3 regions of the Micromonospora sp. NPDC049801 genome follow, and region 3 is predicted to be linked to each of the others. Evidence: riboswitches for the same ligand, from Rfam matches in the RefSeq annotation. Region 3 holds a riboswitch; each other region holds the start of a gene.
The links. A riboswitch is a leader RNA that binds a small molecule or an ion and turns the genes downstream of it on or off. The one in region 3 is predicted to bind S-adenosylmethionine.
Positions count from the first base shown of each region.

Region 1: linked by a shared signal. The riboswitch ahead of thrC (threonine synthase) and the one ahead of AB0I89_RS04820 (ABC transporter substrate-binding protein) in region 3 are both predicted to bind S-adenosylmethionine.
Region 2: linked by a shared signal. The riboswitch ahead of AB0I89_RS20625 (aminotransferase class V-fold PLP-dependent enzyme) and the one ahead of AB0I89_RS04820 (ABC transporter substrate-binding protein) in region 3 are both predicted to bind S-adenosylmethionine.

Region 1 covers NZ_JBFAMS010000011.1:110,407-115,971, forward strand. The annotation lists gene AB0I89_RS20515 (hypothetical protein) at 1-61, shown strand, start outside; gene AB0I89_RS20520 (hypothetical protein) at 12-434, shown strand; gene AB0I89_RS20525 (hypothetical protein) at 500-763, opposite strand; gene AB0I89_RS20530 (DoxX family protein) at 1,149-1,592, shown strand; gene AB0I89_RS20535 (metalloregulator ArsR/SmtB family transcription factor) at 1,701-2,006, opposite strand; gene AB0I89_RS20540 (DMT family transporter) at 2,098-3,066, shown strand; SAM riboswitch class I at 3,134-3,269, shown strand; gene thrC (threonine synthase) at 3,280-4,566, shown strand; gene AB0I89_RS20550 (GNAT family N-acetyltransferase) at 4,803-5,565, shown strand, end outside.
Region 2 covers NZ_JBFAMS010000011.1:131,291-136,855, reverse strand. The annotation lists gene AB0I89_RS20645 (AI-2E family transporter) at 1-511, opposite strand, end outside; gene AB0I89_RS20640 (co-chaperone GroES) at 670-1,008, shown strand; gene AB0I89_RS20635 (hypothetical protein) at 1,093-1,260, shown strand; gene AB0I89_RS20630 (PrsW family intramembrane metalloprotease) at 1,297-2,778, opposite strand; SAM riboswitch class IV at 2,802-2,922, shown strand; gene AB0I89_RS20625 (aminotransferase class V-fold PLP-dependent enzyme) at 2,993-4,237, shown strand; gene AB0I89_RS20620 (FUSC family protein) at 4,247-5,449, opposite strand.
Region 3 covers NZ_JBFAMS010000002.1:302,129-307,693, reverse strand. The annotation lists gene AB0I89_RS04835 (hypothetical protein) at 1-897, shown strand, start outside; gene AB0I89_RS04830 (amino acid ABC transporter ATP-binding protein) at 907-1,641, opposite strand; gene AB0I89_RS04825 (amino acid ABC transporter permease) at 1,638-2,411, opposite strand; gene AB0I89_RS04820 (ABC transporter substrate-binding protein) at 2,457-3,206, opposite strand; SAM riboswitch class IV at 3,614-3,725, opposite strand; gene AB0I89_RS04815 (amino acid transporter) at 3,812-5,565, opposite strand, start outside.

The DNA.
Region 1 (5,565 bases), on a different contig from region 3:
ACGGGACAGCGATGATCAAGTCCGACCTGATCGAGTACGTCCGGACGATGATCCGGAGTGACTACGCTGCCAACGAGTCCGTCGGTGCCCGGCTCGATGCCGAAGGCTGGGACGGTTTCCCACGGTTCCTTGCCGCTCTGTTCTTTGTGGCAGTCGACCGACGATTTGGCGAGACCGCAGACCGGGTCGGAGTGATCAAGTTTGTCGCAGAGTTGCGAGCCCAGTACGAGGGCGGCCCTGAGATCCGAGCCGACGACGCTGAGTCGTTGATCCTGGCAACCATCGACCCCTCGCTTGACTACACGGTCAGCCCCGAAATGATCGGGCGGATCCAGGCGGCGACGGTCCAGAAGATCTTCACGGAAGAAGGTCTCGTCGACTCTGCGCTGGACACCCTGCTCTCAGAGGCAGCCGACCTCGCATCGCGGGACTAGCGCCTGAGCCCGCGCCCGGTGTGTGATCGGCGCGCACAACCGGCTCGAGATGCTGTAGCCCTCGTCTACCCGAGGACGCTCATGTAGTTTCGGGCGGCCTGCGAGCTGCCCTGGAGCAGCGTCATCGCCTCCACGAGGCGTTGCTTGCCCTGCTCGGCGCGGGCAATCGCTTCGGCCAGCGTTGGGTGTCCGGTGCCGGCGGCCACAGCCCGAAGTCTTGCCATGGTCTGCTCGGTTGCCTCGACGGCGGCGCGAATCTGCTGCTGGGTGGCATTTCCTTGATCCGCAGCCTGTGCGAGCGCCGCCTTGACTTCCTCGATGCTCGCCATGCGCGCCTCCCGACCTTCGATGCGAAGCGATGTCGCGCCGCGTGTCGAAGCGGACACTATCCGACATCTGCGCGCTGCCGCAGTCCCGGCTGCCAGGTCGAGGCGCTGCCCCCGCGCCCCTCGGCGGCAGCGCTTGCCCCATTTTCAGGGCAGCTCGACAGGGTGTACGGACACCACGCCAGCCGGTACGTTGAGGGCTCGGGAGCGCTCCCAGCGTCGGTGACGGCCATCATGGTGGGCGGTCAAAACAAGGCAAATCGCAGCTTCGGCCTCGCGCGCTTCAGGTTCTTCCGCCGGGGATTTTCCCACTAGCAAGGAATTTATTAACATCGATGGCTTGAGGCCCCACCATGGAAGAGATCTGTTCCCTTCGATGGAGGTCTCCATGAACGTCTCTCGGCTCGGCGGGCCGACCCTGTCCCTCTTCCGCATCGTGATCGGCCTGCTGTTCACCCTGCACGGCCTCGCGTCGGTCTTCGGGTTGTTCGGCGGCAACTCGACGACCGGCAAGGCCATACCGCTCGGCACCTGGCCGGGCTGGTGGGCCGCCCTGATCCAGCTCATCTGCGGCGCGCTGGTGCTGGTCGGACTCTTCGCCCGACCCGCCGCGCTGCTCGCGTCCGGCTCGATGGCGTACGCCTACTTCGTCGTGCACCAGCCGGACGACCTGCTGCCGCTGCGCAACGGCGGTGAGCTGGCAGCCCTCTTCTGCTGGTCGTTCCTGCTGGTCGCGACGCTCGGCGCGGGCCCGTGGGCGCTCGACTCGGTGCTCTTCAAGCGGCGTGCCGAGGTGCCGTCGATGGCCGAGCCCAGCCCGGTCAACGCCTGACCGACCCGTAACGCGCGTCGCCGGAGCCTCGGCGTGTCGGCTCCGGCGACGCGTGCGCGGACGGGTCAGCCAAAGGGCGTGGACAGGTCAGTCAAGGGCGTGGACGGGTCAGGCCGCAGGGCGGGGAGTGAGGACCGCGTCCAGGAGGCCGGGGTAGAGCTTGTCCACCTCGTCGCGGCGCAGTCGGACCAGGCGGCTCGTGCCGGCGGCCCGGGTACGCGTCAGGCCGGCCTCGCGCAGCACCTTCAGGTGGTGGCTCCGGGTCGCCTTCGAGACGCCGAAGTCGAAGCTGCCGCAGGCCGCCTCGCCGCCCTCGGCGAGCGCCCGGACGATCTGCAACCGCACGTCATCGGCGAGCGCGGCCAGTACGGCGGTGACCGGTACGGCGGTCAGGTCGGGTTCGTGCAGCTCCATGTGACCAGCCTAACCCTTGTTCGACAACGATCGAACAACACCCTAAGGTCGGTGTCGTTGGTTCGAAGATACTCGAACATTGGAGCTGACGATGCGATCCCGCGCCGCCGCCTACCCGCTGCTCGCCGCGCTCGCCTGGGGTGCGATGTTCCCGATCCTGGCCACCGCGCTGGCGAGGGTCGACCCGCTCAACCTGACCACCGCCCGCTATCTGTTCGCCGCCGTCATCCTGGTCGGCATCCTGCTGCTTCGCGAGGGGTCTGCCGCGCTGCGCCTCGGCGGCCGGGGAGTCGAGGTGGTGGTGCTGGGTGTCGTCGGCTTCGCCGGCTTCAACCTGCTCACCAACCTGGCCCTCGAACACGCCGCCCCGCAGCAGATCTCCCTGTTCGTGGCGACCACCCCGATCATCACCCAACTGGTCCGGTGGGCCCGGGACGGCGTACGGCCGAAGCCTGCCCTGCTGACCCTCTCCCTGGTGGCGCTCCTCGGCGTCGGCCTGGTGATCACCCGCGGAAGCCTGGCCGGGCTCGGCCAGTTCGGTCTCGGCGGCCTCATGATGATCGGCGCGGTGCTCGGCTGGGCCATCTACACCCACGGCGCGACCCGGTTCGGCGCGTGGTCACCGCTGCGCTTCACCACGCTGACCGCGCTCGCCGGCACGGCCGCCATGGTGGTCGCGAGCATCGGCGCCGACGCCGTCGGGTGGCAGCACGCGCCGGCCGCCGCCGACCTGGTGGCGGTCACCCCCCAACTGGCGTACGCGGTGCTCGTCGCCGCCGTCGTCGCGGTGCTGGCCTGGAACACCGGCGTGCAGCGGCTGGGCGCGGCCAACGCCGCCCTGTTCATGAACCTCGTCCCGGTGACCACGTTCGTCGTGCAGATCGCCCGTGGCTACCGGCCGGAGGGGGTTGAACTGGTCGGCGCGGCGATCACCATCGCCGCCCTGGTCGCCGCGAACCTCGCGGCGCGCACCCGCACCCGGCCCTCGTCGTCGCCCCGGTCGACGGCGGTCACCGATCCCGTCGCGGTAGTCGACCCGGTGGCGGTGGCGGCCCGCTGACCCACTGGCTGGGATGCCCGGTGGAGGCGCCGGGCAACGTTGCCTAGACTTGACGGCACAACTACATACCTCATCCAGAGGGGCTGAGGGATACGGCCCGACGACGCCCCGGCAACCACCCCGCGCGCTCACCGCTGAGCGACCCGCGGGGCAGGTGCCAATTCCGTCCCCGCCGCACCGTGCGATGCGGGGAAAGATGAGAGGACTCTCGACATGACGTCGACGCTCGCCGCCTCCGGCATCGACACCTCCGCCAGCCCCGCCCGCGCCCTCGTCTGCCGCGCCTGTTCGGCCCGCTACCCGCTCGCCGCCCAGCACGCCTGTTACGAGTGTTTCGGTCCGCTGGAAGTCGACTACGACACCGCGGCCCTCGCCACGGTCACCCGCGAGCAGATCGAGGCCGGCCCGGACAACATCTGGCGGTACGCCGCGCTGCTGCCCGCCGGGCAGGACCCGGCCACCCGGGTCACCCTCGACCCGGGGCTGACCCCGCTGGTGGCGGCCCCGCACCTCGCCGCCGAGCTGGGCATCACCGCGCCGCTCTGGGTCAAGGACGACAGCGCCAACCCGACCCACTCGTTCAAGGACCGGGTCGTCTCGGTGGCGTTGACCGCCGCGAAGGCGCTCGGGTTCACCCGGTTCGCCTGCGCCTCCACCGGCAACCTGGCCAACTCGGTGGCCGCGCACGCCGCCCGCGCCGGCGTGCCCTCGATCGTCTTCATCCCCAGCGACCTGGAGCAGGGCAAGGTCATCACCACCGCTGTGTACGGCGGCGAACTGGTCGCCATCGACGGCTCGTACGACGACGTCAACCGGCTCTGCGGCGAGCTGGTGGAGACCGACGAGTTCGAGGACACGGCGTTCGTCAACGTGAACGTCCGGCCGTACTACGCGGAAGGCTCCAAGACCCTCGGGTACGAGGTGGCCGAGCAGCTCGGCTGGCGGATCCCCGCCCAGGTGGTCATCCCGATGGCCAGCGGCGAACTGCTCACCAAGATTGACAAGGCGTTCTCCGAGCTGGTCGAGATCGGCCTGGTCGAGGCCCCGGCGGGCGGCTGGAAGGTGTTCGGGGCGCAGTCGGCCGGCTGCAACCCGATCGCGACGGCCCTGCACGCCGACACCGACACGATCATCCCGGTCAAGCCCACCGGCATCGCCAAGTCGCTCAACATCGGCGACCCGGCCGCCGGCCTCTACGCCCTGGAGGCGGTGCGCCGCACCGGCGGGTGGATGGAGTACGCCGACGACGACGAGATCCGCGCCGGCATCCGCGACCTGGCCCGTACCACCGGGGTGTTCGCCGAGACGGCGGGCGGCGTCACCGCGGCGGTGCTGCGCAAGCTGGTCGAGTCCGGCCGGCTCGACCCCACGGCGGAGACGGTCATCTTCAACACCGGCGAAGGACTGAAGACGATCGACGCGGTGGCCGCCCAGGTCGGCCCGACCCACCAGATCAAGCCGTCCCTGCGTGCCGCCCGCGACGCCGGCCTGCTCGGCTGAATCCACCGGGTGACTGGATTTTCGCTGTGAGTGTGGAAAACCCGCCGCGCAGGACTTGACGGCAGGAACCGGACGGCGCAAGATGCTCCGTGCGGGAGGGCATTTCGCCGAAGACTTTTGAAGTTCTTGCGACCCAACGCCGGAGGCGTTGTGCGAGTGTCCCTCCCGACCACGTCCGACAGGGCCAGCGAAAATTCGCTGGCCCTGTCGCTTTTGCACCTGCCAGGCTCGCCCACATGAGCATCACGATCGCGCCGTTCGACGGCACCGACCGGACCGCGGTCGACGAGGCGTACCGGATCGGAGCGGCGGCCACCGAGGCCGACCTGCCCGACTTCCCGCCGTCCTGCCGGCAACGCTTCGACGCCCAATTTCACACCCCGATGCCCGGCACCCGCTCCCTCTGGGCGCTGGCCCGGCTGGACGGGGTGCCCGCCGGTTACCTTCAGCTCGACCTGCCGCAGCTCGACAACACCGACAACGCCACCGCCGAGCTGACGGTCCGTCCGGACCTGCGTCGCCGGGGCGTCGGCCGGGCCCTGCACGAGTACGGGGTACGCCTGCTCCGCGAGCACGACCGCAAACGGGTCGTCGTGATGGCTGTCGCCGCGCTACCCGGCGGTCCGGCCCGACCGGCGGCGGGCGCGGCGTTCGCCACCGCGATGGGCGCGCACTCCGCGCTGGCCGAGGTGCGCCGCCGGCTGGCCATCGCCGACATCGACCGGGTCGCGCTGCGAGCGGCGCTGGCCGAGGCCCAGCCCCGCGCCGAGGGCTACCGGTCCGTCTCCTGGCAGGGCACCACCCCGCCGGAGTACCTGGCGGACATCGCCTACCTGGACGGCCGGCTCATGACGGACGCGCCCATGGGCGACGTGCAGTGGGAACCCGAGCAGGTCGACGCCGAGCGCATCCGGGGCAACGAACGCGCCCTGGACGCCCGGGGTCGGCGGCGCTACCACCTCGCGATGCGACACGAGGCGTCCGGCCGGCTGGTCGCCT
Region 2 (5,565 bases), on a different contig from region 3:
TCAGCTCCGGAACGCCCCGGATGAACTCGTTGACCACCAGGGTGAGCGTGCCGATGACCGCCGCCAGACCGCCGACCAGCACCACGGCCGTCGCCAGCGAACGGGGCAGCCGGGCCCGCAGCAGCCAACCCACGGCGGGCGCGAGCAGGGCCGAGAGCAGCAACGCGATGGCCAACGGGATGATCACGATCCGGACGGTGCCGACGATCCGGAGCAGCGCCCAGGCCACCACACCGATCACGATCAGCCGCCAGCACCAGGCGGCGGCGATCCGCAGGCCGTGCGGCACGTCGGCGTCGTCCCGGCTGGACGTCGAGCTGTGCAGGTCCACCGGGGGCTCCGCTCCGACGACCGTGGCCTGCGCCGGGGCGGCCGGCCCGGGGACGGCCGGCGAGGCGATGCCGGGCGTCTCCGGCGCGTCGCTCGGGGTCTCCTGGGCGGCGCGTACCGACTTCTTTTCTGACTGGTAGGCGCGGCGCAGCCGCCCGCGTACCCGCTCGAAGCGGCTCAAGCGCACCTCCTGGCAGAAGAATCGTCCGCCCACGGCGACAGGTCGGACAGCATACGTCCGTTCCCGACACCGTAGGGCAGTTCCGCCACACAATGCCCGCACGACCATGGGCGTAACCACCGGCGGACGGTCAGCTGCGACACGGTAGCGTCTGCCCCGTGACCGCCGACCAGGATCTCGACTCCGGCCTGCCGATCCGCCTGCTGCACGACCGCGTGCTGGTGCGGATGGAGGGCAGCGAGGGCGAGCGTCGCTCCACCGCAGGAATCGTCATCCCGGCGACCGCAGCGGTCGGCAAGCGCCTCGCGTGGGCCACCGCCGTGGGTGTGGGGCCGAACGTCCGCGCCATCGTCTCCGGCGACCGGGTGCTCTTCGACCCCGACGACCGCTCCGAGGTCGAGCTGCACGGCCGCGGGTACGTGCTGCTACGCGAGCGCGACGTGCACGCCGTGGCCGCCGAGCGGATCGAGAACGACCCCACCGGCCTCTACCTGTAGCCGCCCCGCCCCGGGCCCGACCGCTTCGTTTGTCGGACCGTACGCCGGGAAGCCAGCCGGCGACCGTTGCCCTGGGGAGGGACGATGCCGGTATTCGTGAAGAAACTGCTGACCTGGGGCAGCGTCGCGTTCCTGATCTACTTCATGGCGTTCCGGCCGGACGGCGCGGCGCAGTTGTTCAAGGGGATCGGGGCGGCGTTGATCGCCATGGCCCAGGGACTCGGCGACTTCCTCACCACCCTGATGACCTGACCCCGCCGGCCGCGCCGCGAGACCGCCCGCCCGCGCTCAGGCGTTACCGGGCGGCCACGGCGCGGCGGGGCGCAGGCCGTGCCAACCGGGCGGCGGATAGTTGCCGACCGGGGGCGGCGGGGCGAGCACCACCGGAATGGGCACCACCGGCTCGTCGGGCGCGGACACCGATCGCTGCGTGCCGTCCGGAAAGCGCAGGTGGTACTGGCTACCGTCCCAGACACCGACCGGGGCCTGCGGGTCGCGGCCCACGAAGTACGACCGGTACGCGGTGATCGCCTCCAGGAGCTGCCGCTCCTCGACGGCGGTCCGTTCCCGGTCGGACGGCTTACGGTCCAGACCGCGCAGCGTCCCGTCCCGCAGCAGGGCCAGCCGGGTCGCGGCGAGCTGGTACCCGCGCATGGCACGCGCACCGGCGTCGCCGCCGACGCGGCGTGCCCAGCTCCGGGCGGCGTGCCGACGACCCAGGCTGCTCAGGGCGGCCACCTCCGGTGGGCTCAACCAGCCGGCGCGTACGTAGTCCGGCAGCGTCCGTTCGGTGAGCCGCCCTTCCCAGGCGCGCAGCCACACGGCCAGCCCGACCACGCCGAAGAACACCGGCACCATCAGGCCCAGGAAGCCGTACAGCATGATCACGGCCTCGCCGGTGGCCTGGGTGAGCGTCGGCAGCAGGTTCCACGTGCCGTGCAGCATCATCGCGAGCAGCAGGCCGGCGATCGGGGCCAGCACCCGGACCCGCCGGTCGGCGCTCCGGGAGGCCACGCCGAGCCCCACGCCGGTCATCGAGGTGAAGAGGGGATGGGCGAACCCGAACAGGAGGATCCGCACGATGAAGATGGCGATCACCTGTTGGGTGCCGGTCGCCGGGCCGTACCGGTCGGCACCGGCCGCGTAGCCGTACCCGCCCAGGTAGAGGATGTTCTCCACCATGGCGAAGCCGACCGCGGAGAGCCCGCAGTAGACCAGGCCGTCGGTGATCCCGGACCACTCCCGGCGGCGGAACACCAGCAGCAGGATCGGGCCGAGCGCCTTGGTCAACTCCTCGATGAACGGCGCCACCAGTACGCCGGTCAGCGCGTCCGGCAGCCCCCAGTCGGCGAATCGTCCGGCGGCGAACTCGTTCACGTTCAGCGAGGCGGCGGTGGAGACGAACGCCCCCCAGGCGAAGCAGAAGACCAGGTATTTCAGGGGTTCCGGTTCGTACCGGTCGAGCCAGAGGAAGCAGGCGACCAGCACCGGAACCGGCAGGATCGCGGCGCCCACCCCGATGAGCAGCGCGTCGAGGCCGAGCGACTGACCGAGGCGGACGACCATGAAGACCGCGCACGCGGCGATGAGCAGCACCACCCCGGCCAGCACCAGGAACCGCAGCCAGCCGAAGCGGCGCGGCGGCATCCCGGGTGACGTGCCGGCGGGCGGAACCGCGGGCGGGTGCGGCGGCGACGGCAGGGGTGCACCGGGCGGGGTGTCGGCCATGCGGTCAGCGTAGCCATCCCCCGCCGGCTGGTCCGGTCGCATCCACAGCCGCTATGCTGCCGGCAGGTCACGAGCGCCAGCGTCAAGCCCCGGCTTGCTGGCCGGCAACCCTCGTCGAGTTCGCGGTGGGGTGCCCCGGGTGATGACCGGGCCCAGCCCGATCGGCGTGCTGGGCAAGCGCGGACCCCGTCCCGATGCCATACCCGGGGTCCCTGACCCCGGAGGTTCCGGCGTGTCCGTCACCCTCGTACCCTCGCTGCCCAGCCTGCCCGCTCTCGCGTCCCCGCCGTCGGCGGCGCTCGACGTGCTGGGCGTGCCCGGCGAGATCAACCTCGACTACGCGGCCACCGCGCCGTGCGCGCGGGCCGCGGCCGACGCGGTCACCGAACTGCTGCCCTGGTACGCCAGCGTGCACCGGGGCGCGGGAGCGCTGTCGCGGCGCTGCACGCTGGCCTACGAGCGGGCCCGGCAGACCGTCGGCGACTTCCTCGGCGCGGGCGCCGATGACCACGTGGTCTTCACCCGCAACACCACGGACGCGCTCAACCTGCTGGCCCGGTCGTTGCCGGCCGGCACGACGGTGGTCACCTTCGCCGGTGAGCACCACGCGAACCTGCTGCCCTGGCCGCGCGGCTCGGTACGCCTGCCGGTACCCGCCAACCCGGCCGGGGCGGTACGCGATCTCGCCGCCGCGCTGACCGAACTGCGCCGCGACAGCAACCCCGCGCTGCCGGTGCTGGTCGCGGTGACCGGGGCGAGCAACGTGACCGGTGAGCTGTGGCCGGTCGCCGAACTGGCCCGGGTGGCCCACCGGCACGGCGCCCGGATCGTCCTCGACGCGGCGCAGCTCGCCCCGCACGTCCCGGTCGACAGGCGCACGCTCGACGTGGACTACCTGGCCGTCTCCGGCCACAAGCTGTACGCCCCGTTCGGCGCGGGTGTGCTCGTCGGCCGGGCGGACTGGCTGGACGCGGCCCCGCCGTACCTCGCCGGTGGCGGGGCCACCAGCCACGTCGGGCCGGCCACCCACGACGTGACCTGGGCGACCGGTCCGGCCCGGCACGAGGGCGGCACCCCCAACCTGCTCGGCGCGGTGGCGCTGGCGGCGGTGTGCGCGGCGTTGACCGACGCCGACCGGGTCGCGCTCGCCGCCCGCGAGCAGGCGTTGCTGGCCCGGCTCCGCGCCGGCCTCGCGGCCCTGCCGCACGTCGTGGAGTTGCGGACCTTCGGCCCGGACGCGCCCCGGGTCGGCATCGTGTCGTTCGTGGTCGCCGGCCAGGACTCGGCCACGGTGGCCGCCCGGCTCGCCGCCGAGCACCACATCGGCGTACGGGACGGGTTGTTCTGCGCCCACCCGCTGGCCCGGCGGCTGCTCGACGAGGCTGCCTCGCGTACCGGCCGGAGGGATCTGCCGCCGACCGCGCTGCGTGCCAGCATCGGTCTGGGCAGCACCGCCGCCCAGGTGGACCGGCTCCTTGCGGCGCTCGCCGAGCTGGCCTGAGGCGCGTTCTCAGCCGACTGGCGGGGCGGTGGGTGGCTTCGGCGCGTCGCCCGGCTCGGCGGGCTCACCCACCGGCCGCTCCTGGTCCCCGAAGGAGGTGCGGATGCAGCGGTTCGCCTCCTCCTGCTCAATGCCGGAGGCCACCAGCAGGTCACTGGCCGTGGTGCGGATCTGGGCGATCACGACGCTGCCGGAGAAGCCCACCCCCTCCCCGTACGCGCGGCCGGCCTCGCTGACGGCCCGCAGCGACCGCTCCCGCGCCTTCTGCGGCTCCTCCCCCGCCGCGAACTCGTGTTTGAGCAGCCGGACCGACTCGGCGAGGTGGCCGATCGCGTCCGGCATGGGGTCGGGCACCGGCTCGTCGTCCTCGATCAGGGTGACGGACCGGCGGATCAGGGTGCCGGAGTTGCGCATCGCCCGGTCGATCGGGTCGGCCGCCTCCGCGTAGTGGACGAGTTCGTCCCGGCGGTGCCAGCGGGCCGGCGACAGGGTGGCGGTCTCCTTGGCGCCCTCGATCGCCTCGCTCAGGGTGGCCAGCTCGTCCTTGTTGTTGCGCAGCCGTTCCAGCGCCCGCTGGATGGTGGCGCGGTCCCCGGAGCGCAGGCCGTCGGCGGTGGCGTCGAGCTGCGCCGCGAGCAGGTCCAGCGCCGGCCGGGCGGCCCGGTTGATCACCCGGAGCGGGTTCAACGGCAGCAGCACCGCCGTCACCAGCAACGCGACGCCGCCGCCGAGGAACGCGTCGACGAAGCGGGGGATCTCCAGATTCTGGGTGGACGGGCTCAGCGTCACGATCAGCACCGCCGTGGCCGCCGCCTGGATGACGATGGCCACGCTCGCCCCGGCGAAGATGGTGAGCAGGATCGCCACGGTGACCACCAGACCGAGCTGCCACGCGCCGGTGCCGAGGAAGTAGATCAGCAGATCGCCGACGGCCACCCCGACGCCCACCCCGACGATCAGCTCCACGGTCCGGCGGAACCGCTGACCCACCGACGCGGCCAGGGTGCCGACCGCGGAGATCGGCGCGAAGACCGGCTGCGGGTTGCCGAGCACCTTGTGCGAGACGAGGTACGCCAGGCCGGCCGCCAACCCGGCCTGGACGGCGAGCCCACCGGCCATCCGCACCCGGTGCAGCCGGTCGTGCAGGGTGGCCCGGCTGCGATGCTTGAGTTGCTCGGTGGCCTCGGCGATACGCGCTCCGTCGACGTCCACCAGTCCGTCGCGCAGCGGCACACGCCGCACCGTCGGAGGTCTCTTGTCCCGGGCCACCGCCATGGGCGCGACTACCCGTGGCAGACCCGCTGAATCCTCCCGCCGGCGCGCGGTGC
Region 3 (5,565 bases):
TCCGACGCCGACTGCCCGAGGCACGCCGTGCCCGCGCCCACCGGTGACCCGTTGGCGCTGCGCCCCGGGTCGCTGCCCCGGGCCGTACGGGAGCTGTATCCGCACGACGGCGCGGCCACCGCCGACCTGGCGCGGCGGCTACGGATCGCCCAGGACTGGCGGGCGGACGCGCAGGCCGTGGCGAGTGGTATCCGCGAAGCGGCGGCGACCTGGGCGTTCCTGCGTAACTCCTGCGTGCTGGCTGTGCCCGTGCCCGGCGCCAACGGCCTCGTGCTCACGCTGCCGCCGGGGCGTCCCCCGGACGACCGGCCGCTCGGCGAGCTGCACGAGGCGACCGTACGCGCCCTGCCCTCCGGCGGCCCGGTGCCCTACCAGGAGCTGGCCTGCCTGCTGCCCGAGCCGGCGTCGACGACGCAGCGCCTGCCGACGTACGCAGGTGCGGTGGACCTGACCGCCGCCGCGCCGGTGCGGACGCTGCGGCTGCCGACGCCGCGCCGGCCGCTGAGCACCACCGGCCGGGGTGTGCTGCTGCTCTACGAGGCCCGGCACGCCATGGGCCGGCACGTGGCGAGCGCGCCGGTGCGCGACAGCGCGTACTGGGATTCCGAGGCGGCGTTGAACGTCTTCGAGTTCACCCTGCTGGAACGGGTCGCCGGGCGGCACTACCAGGAGGCGGTGGCCGCCTACCTCCAGGCGTTGCGGCGCGAGGGTGACCTGCTCGCGCGCCCGCACAAGGTGCTCGACCGACGTCGCCGCAAGGCGTTGTCGCTCGCGTTCGGCGGGCTGGACGACGAGGAGCTGCACCTGTGGGCGTCGGTGGCCTACCGCAACGCCATCCTGGAACTGCTCGGCGACCTGCAGGCGTTCGCCGCGCACCTGCGCCACCAGGCTGGCTGAGCGGTCTCCTCAGAGCACCTGGGCGAGGAAGCTTCGCAGCCGGGGATGCTCGGCCCCCTCGAAGATCCGCTCCGGCGGGCCGGCCTCCAGCACCACGCCCCGGTCCATGAAGGCCACGGTGTCGGCGACCTGCCGGGCGAAGCCCATCTCGTGGGTGACCACCACCATGGTCATTCCGGCGGCGGACAGGTCGGCCATCACCCCGAGGACCCCCTTGACCAGCTCCGGGTCGAGCGCCGAGGTGGCCTCGTCGAAGAGCATCACCTCGGGTCGCAGCGCCAGCGCCCGGGCGATCGCCACCCGCTGCTGCTGACCGCCGGAGAGCTGCGCGGGCCGGGCGTCGGCCTTGCCGGCGAGCCCCACCAGCTCCAACTGCGCGCGGGCGACCTGGACCGCCTCGTCCTGGCCGAGCTTGCGCAGTCGGCGCAGCGCCAGCGTGACGTTGCGCAGCACGCTCAGGTGCGGAAAGAGGTTGAACTGCTGGAACACCATGCCGACCCGCTGGCGTAGCGCGTCCGGGTCGTCCCGCAGCACGCTGCGTCCGTCCAGCAGCACGTCGCCGCGGTCGGGTTCGATGAGGCGGTTGAGCGTACGCAGCAGGGTGGACTTGCCCGAACCGGACGGTCCGATCACGCAGGCCGTCGCGCCGCGGGGCACGGTCAGGTCGACGCCGCGCAGCACGCGGTTCGGCCCGAAGGCCAGGTGGACGTCGCGCGCCTGCACGCTCACCGAGGTCGTGGTCATCGCCGGTCTCCCTGCGTCGTGGCGGGCAGCGCCGTGTCGTCGTCCTCGTCGTCCGGCGCGGTGGCCGGGCGGCCGTGGCGCAGCCGCCGGTCGATCCAGTTGACGAGGTGGGTCAGCGGGACGGTCAACGCCAGGTAGAACAGGCCCGCCAGCAGCAGCGCGGATTCGTTCCCGGTGGTGGCCGCGTAGTCCTGCCCGATCCGGAACAGCTCGCGCTGGCTGGCCACCAGGCCGAGGAAGTACACCAGACTGGAGTCCTTGATCAGCGCGATGAGCTGGTTGACCCAGGCGGGCAGCACCCGCCGGATGCCCTGCGGGATGATCACCAGCCGCATCGCGTCGGCCCAGGAGAAGCCGAGCGCCCGGGCGCCCTCCAGTTGGGCGGCCTCCACCGACTGGATGCCGGAGCGGAAGATCTCCCCGATGTACGCGGCGGCGATCAGCGACAGCGCGAGGATGCCCAGCGGGTACGGTTCCGGTCCCCAGACCCGCATGCCCAGCGGCGCCAACCCGACGCCGATCAGCAGGATCGTCGCCGCGGCCGGCAGCCCTCGGAACACGTCCGTGTAGACGCGCGCCGGCCAGCGTAGCCACCGACTGCGGGAGATGCCGGCCACGGCCAGCAGCAGACCCAGCACCGTGCCGAGCAGGGCGGCGGAGACCGCCAGGATCAGCGTGTTGGGCAGCCCGACGGTCAGCATCTCGGGCAACGCCTCGCGCATCGCGTCGACGTCGAAGAACGTTTCCCAGAGGGTGCTCAACGGATCCATCGTTCGCCTCTCCTGCCGCCCTGCTCGCTCGTCACCGCCGGCCGCTCAGGAGGCGGCCGACGCGGACGCCGACGGTTGCGCCGACCCGGACGCGGACGGGGCTGTCGCCTTGCCGCTGCCCGGCTTGAAGTCCGCCGGGATCGGCCGGCCCGGGTAGTACTGCGCCTGCAACCGGCTCCAGGTGCCGTCGGCGATGACCTCGTCGAGGGCCTTGTTCAGCGCCTCGCGCAGCTTGTCGCTGCCCTTGGCGACGGCGTACGCGGTCGGCGCCGGGCTGAGCTGCTTGGCCGCCACGGTGATCTTGCCGTTGCTGTCGGCGGCGGACTTCTCGCCGATCTCGGCCGGTGCGATCCAGGCGTCGGCCGTGCCCGCCTTGAGCTGGTTGATCGCGCCGTTGTAGTCCGGCACGCGGACCGGGTCGAGCTGCTTGCCGGTGGCGTAGTCGTCCTGGACGGTGCCCTGCACCACCACGACACGCTCGCCGGTGAGCTGGTCGAATCCCTTGATCGGCGAGCCGGCCGGCACGTCCAGCCCGAAGTAGCCGAAGTCGTACCCGTTGCCGAAGTCGACGGTCTTCTTGCGCGCCTCCGTGATGGTGATCGAGGAGCTGCCGACGTCGAACTTGTGGTTGTTGACCTGGGAGAGCAGCGCGGAGAAGTCGGTGCCGACGAACTCCACCTTCAGGCCGAGCTTGCCGGCCACGGCGGTCAGCAGGTCGTTGTCGAAGCCGGTGAACTTGCCGTCCTTGAGGTACACGTTGGGCGGGGCGTCGGTCAGCGTGCCGGCCCGCAGCACACCCGGCTGCGCCAGACCGTACGGGTTCCCGCCGCCACTCCCCGAAGAGTCACCTCCACCCGAGCAAGCACCCAGCAAACCAACGGTCAACAAAGAAACCCCAACAGCAACAAAACGAGAAGAAATACGCATAACTAACTCCAAAGGGATGCGTCGATCCCGTCGATCATGAAGTTATTGCCGCGACACGCCGGTCAGGCGGGCAACAACTTCATGATCGACGCGAAGAAGGGTGGGGCGGGGTGGGGAGGGGTCAGCGCTTTAGGCGGCGGTACACGCCGCGCTGCGCATTCGCATCAGGTCCACGTGGCGGCGCCGGGTCAGGGCCGGCGTACGCCGGACGGCCGGTGGCGTGGGGCTGAGGATGTGCATGCGGTCTCCCGGGTCTTGGTGCTGACCTGGGTGCCAGGCCACGCTTGCACCGACGTCCCGCCGGTGCCTGGTCTTCACCCGGGGCACCCCACCGCGGAGGAGGGTTGCCGGCCAGCGAGCCGGGGCTTCGCGCTGGCACTCATGACCTGCGCCGAGGCTAGCAGCAGCCACCGGTCGGTCGTCCAGCCGATATGACCACCCTCACCGGCCGCGACCCGCGCTCGGCGAGCCGGTCAGCCGGCGTGCACGTGGGGCCGGCGCGTCCGGTCCGGCTCCTGGCGGCGCAGGATCTCCCGGGTGACCGAGACGATCTCGCCCTGCCCGAACGCCAGGTAACGCAGCACGTTGCGGGCCGGGCCGCCCTCGGTCCACTCGAAGTAGATGTGGGGGCGGCGCGTGCTGCGGTCGCGGATCTCCAACAGCAGCGCGGCCAGCGCGTTGGGCACCGAGGAGCTGGCCAGGCTGAGCACCGGGAAACGGTCGTGCGCCACGCTGCCGCGTACCAGCAACCCCGTCTCGAAGTCCGACGGATCGGTGACCCGGACCTCGACGAAGATCACGTCGCTGTCGTCGGGGAAGTCGTTGTCCGCCATGGTCTGGGCCAGCTTGTCGCGGTACTCCGCGAGGTCGCGGCGCTCCGGCTCGTGCGCGACCAGGCGGATGCGACGTCCGGAGCGCTCGTCGATCATCGCGCTCGCCAGCTCGTCGAGCTGGACGCGGTCGACCCGCAGCTCGAACGCCCGCGACACCCGCGACAGCGCCGACACCAGGATCATCGCGCCGATGAAGCAGGCGGCGATCTTCACGCCGTCGGGCCGCTCTGCCACGTTCGCCACGGTGGTGTAGACGAACGCCACCGTGATGACCCCGAACGCGACCGCGCGACCGCGCTGACGCCGCCGCCGCGCCGCGAGCGTCACGGCCGTCGCCGCCGAGGTGATCAACACCAGAACCCCGGTGGCGTACGCGCCGCCCTGCGCGTCGACGCTGGCGGAGAAAATGATCGTGATGAGGAACGCCACGCCGGTGAACACCAGGACCAGCGGCCGGACCGCGCGAGCCCACGTCGGCGCCATGCCGTAGCGGGGCAGATACCGGGGTACGAGGTTCAGCAGCCCGGCCATCGCGGACGCCCCCGCGAACCAGAGGATCGCGATGGTGGAGAGGTCGTAGACGGTGCCGAACACCCCGCCGAGATGCTGGTGGGCCAGGTAGGCCAGTGCCCGGCCGTTGGCGGCCCCGCCCGGCCGGAAGGCCTCGGGCGGGATCAGCACGGTGGTGGTCACGCTGCTGGTGATCAGGAAGACGCTCATCGTCGCGGCGGCCGTGGTGAGCAGCCGCCGCGCGCCCCGGATGCGGCCCAACGGCCGGTCCTCCGAGTCTTGGCGGTCCCCTCGGATGTGCGGCATCACCGCCACCCCGGTCTCGAAACCGGACAGACCCAGCGCCAGCTTCGGGAACACGAGCAGGGACAGCCCGACCACCAGCAGGGGATCCCCGTGTCCGGTGGTCAGGGCGTTCGTCCAGTCCCCGACCGCGCTCGGGTGGCTCACCACCCGCCACAGCGCGTCGGCGATCACCACCGCATTCAGCGTCAGGTAGACCGCGACCAGGACGACGGCGATCCCGATGGCCTCGCCGAACCCCTTGAGGAACACCGCGCCGAGCAGCGCCACCAGCAGCAGCGTGATGACCACCTCGTGACCCTTGAGGCCGCTGGGCAGGAACGGGTTCTCGTCGAGGTGGGCGGTCGCGTCGGCCGCGGACAGGGTGATGGTGATGATGAAGTCGGTGGCCGCGAAGCCCAGCAGCACCAGCACGAACAGCTTGCCCGGCCAGTAGCTGAGCAGGCGTACGAGCATCGCGATCGAACCCTCGCCGTGCGGGCTCTCCACCGCCACCCGCCGGTAGACGGGCAGCGCGCCCAGCAGCGTCACCAGCACCAGCACCAGGGTCGCCACCGGCGAGAGCGCCCCCGCCGCCAGCG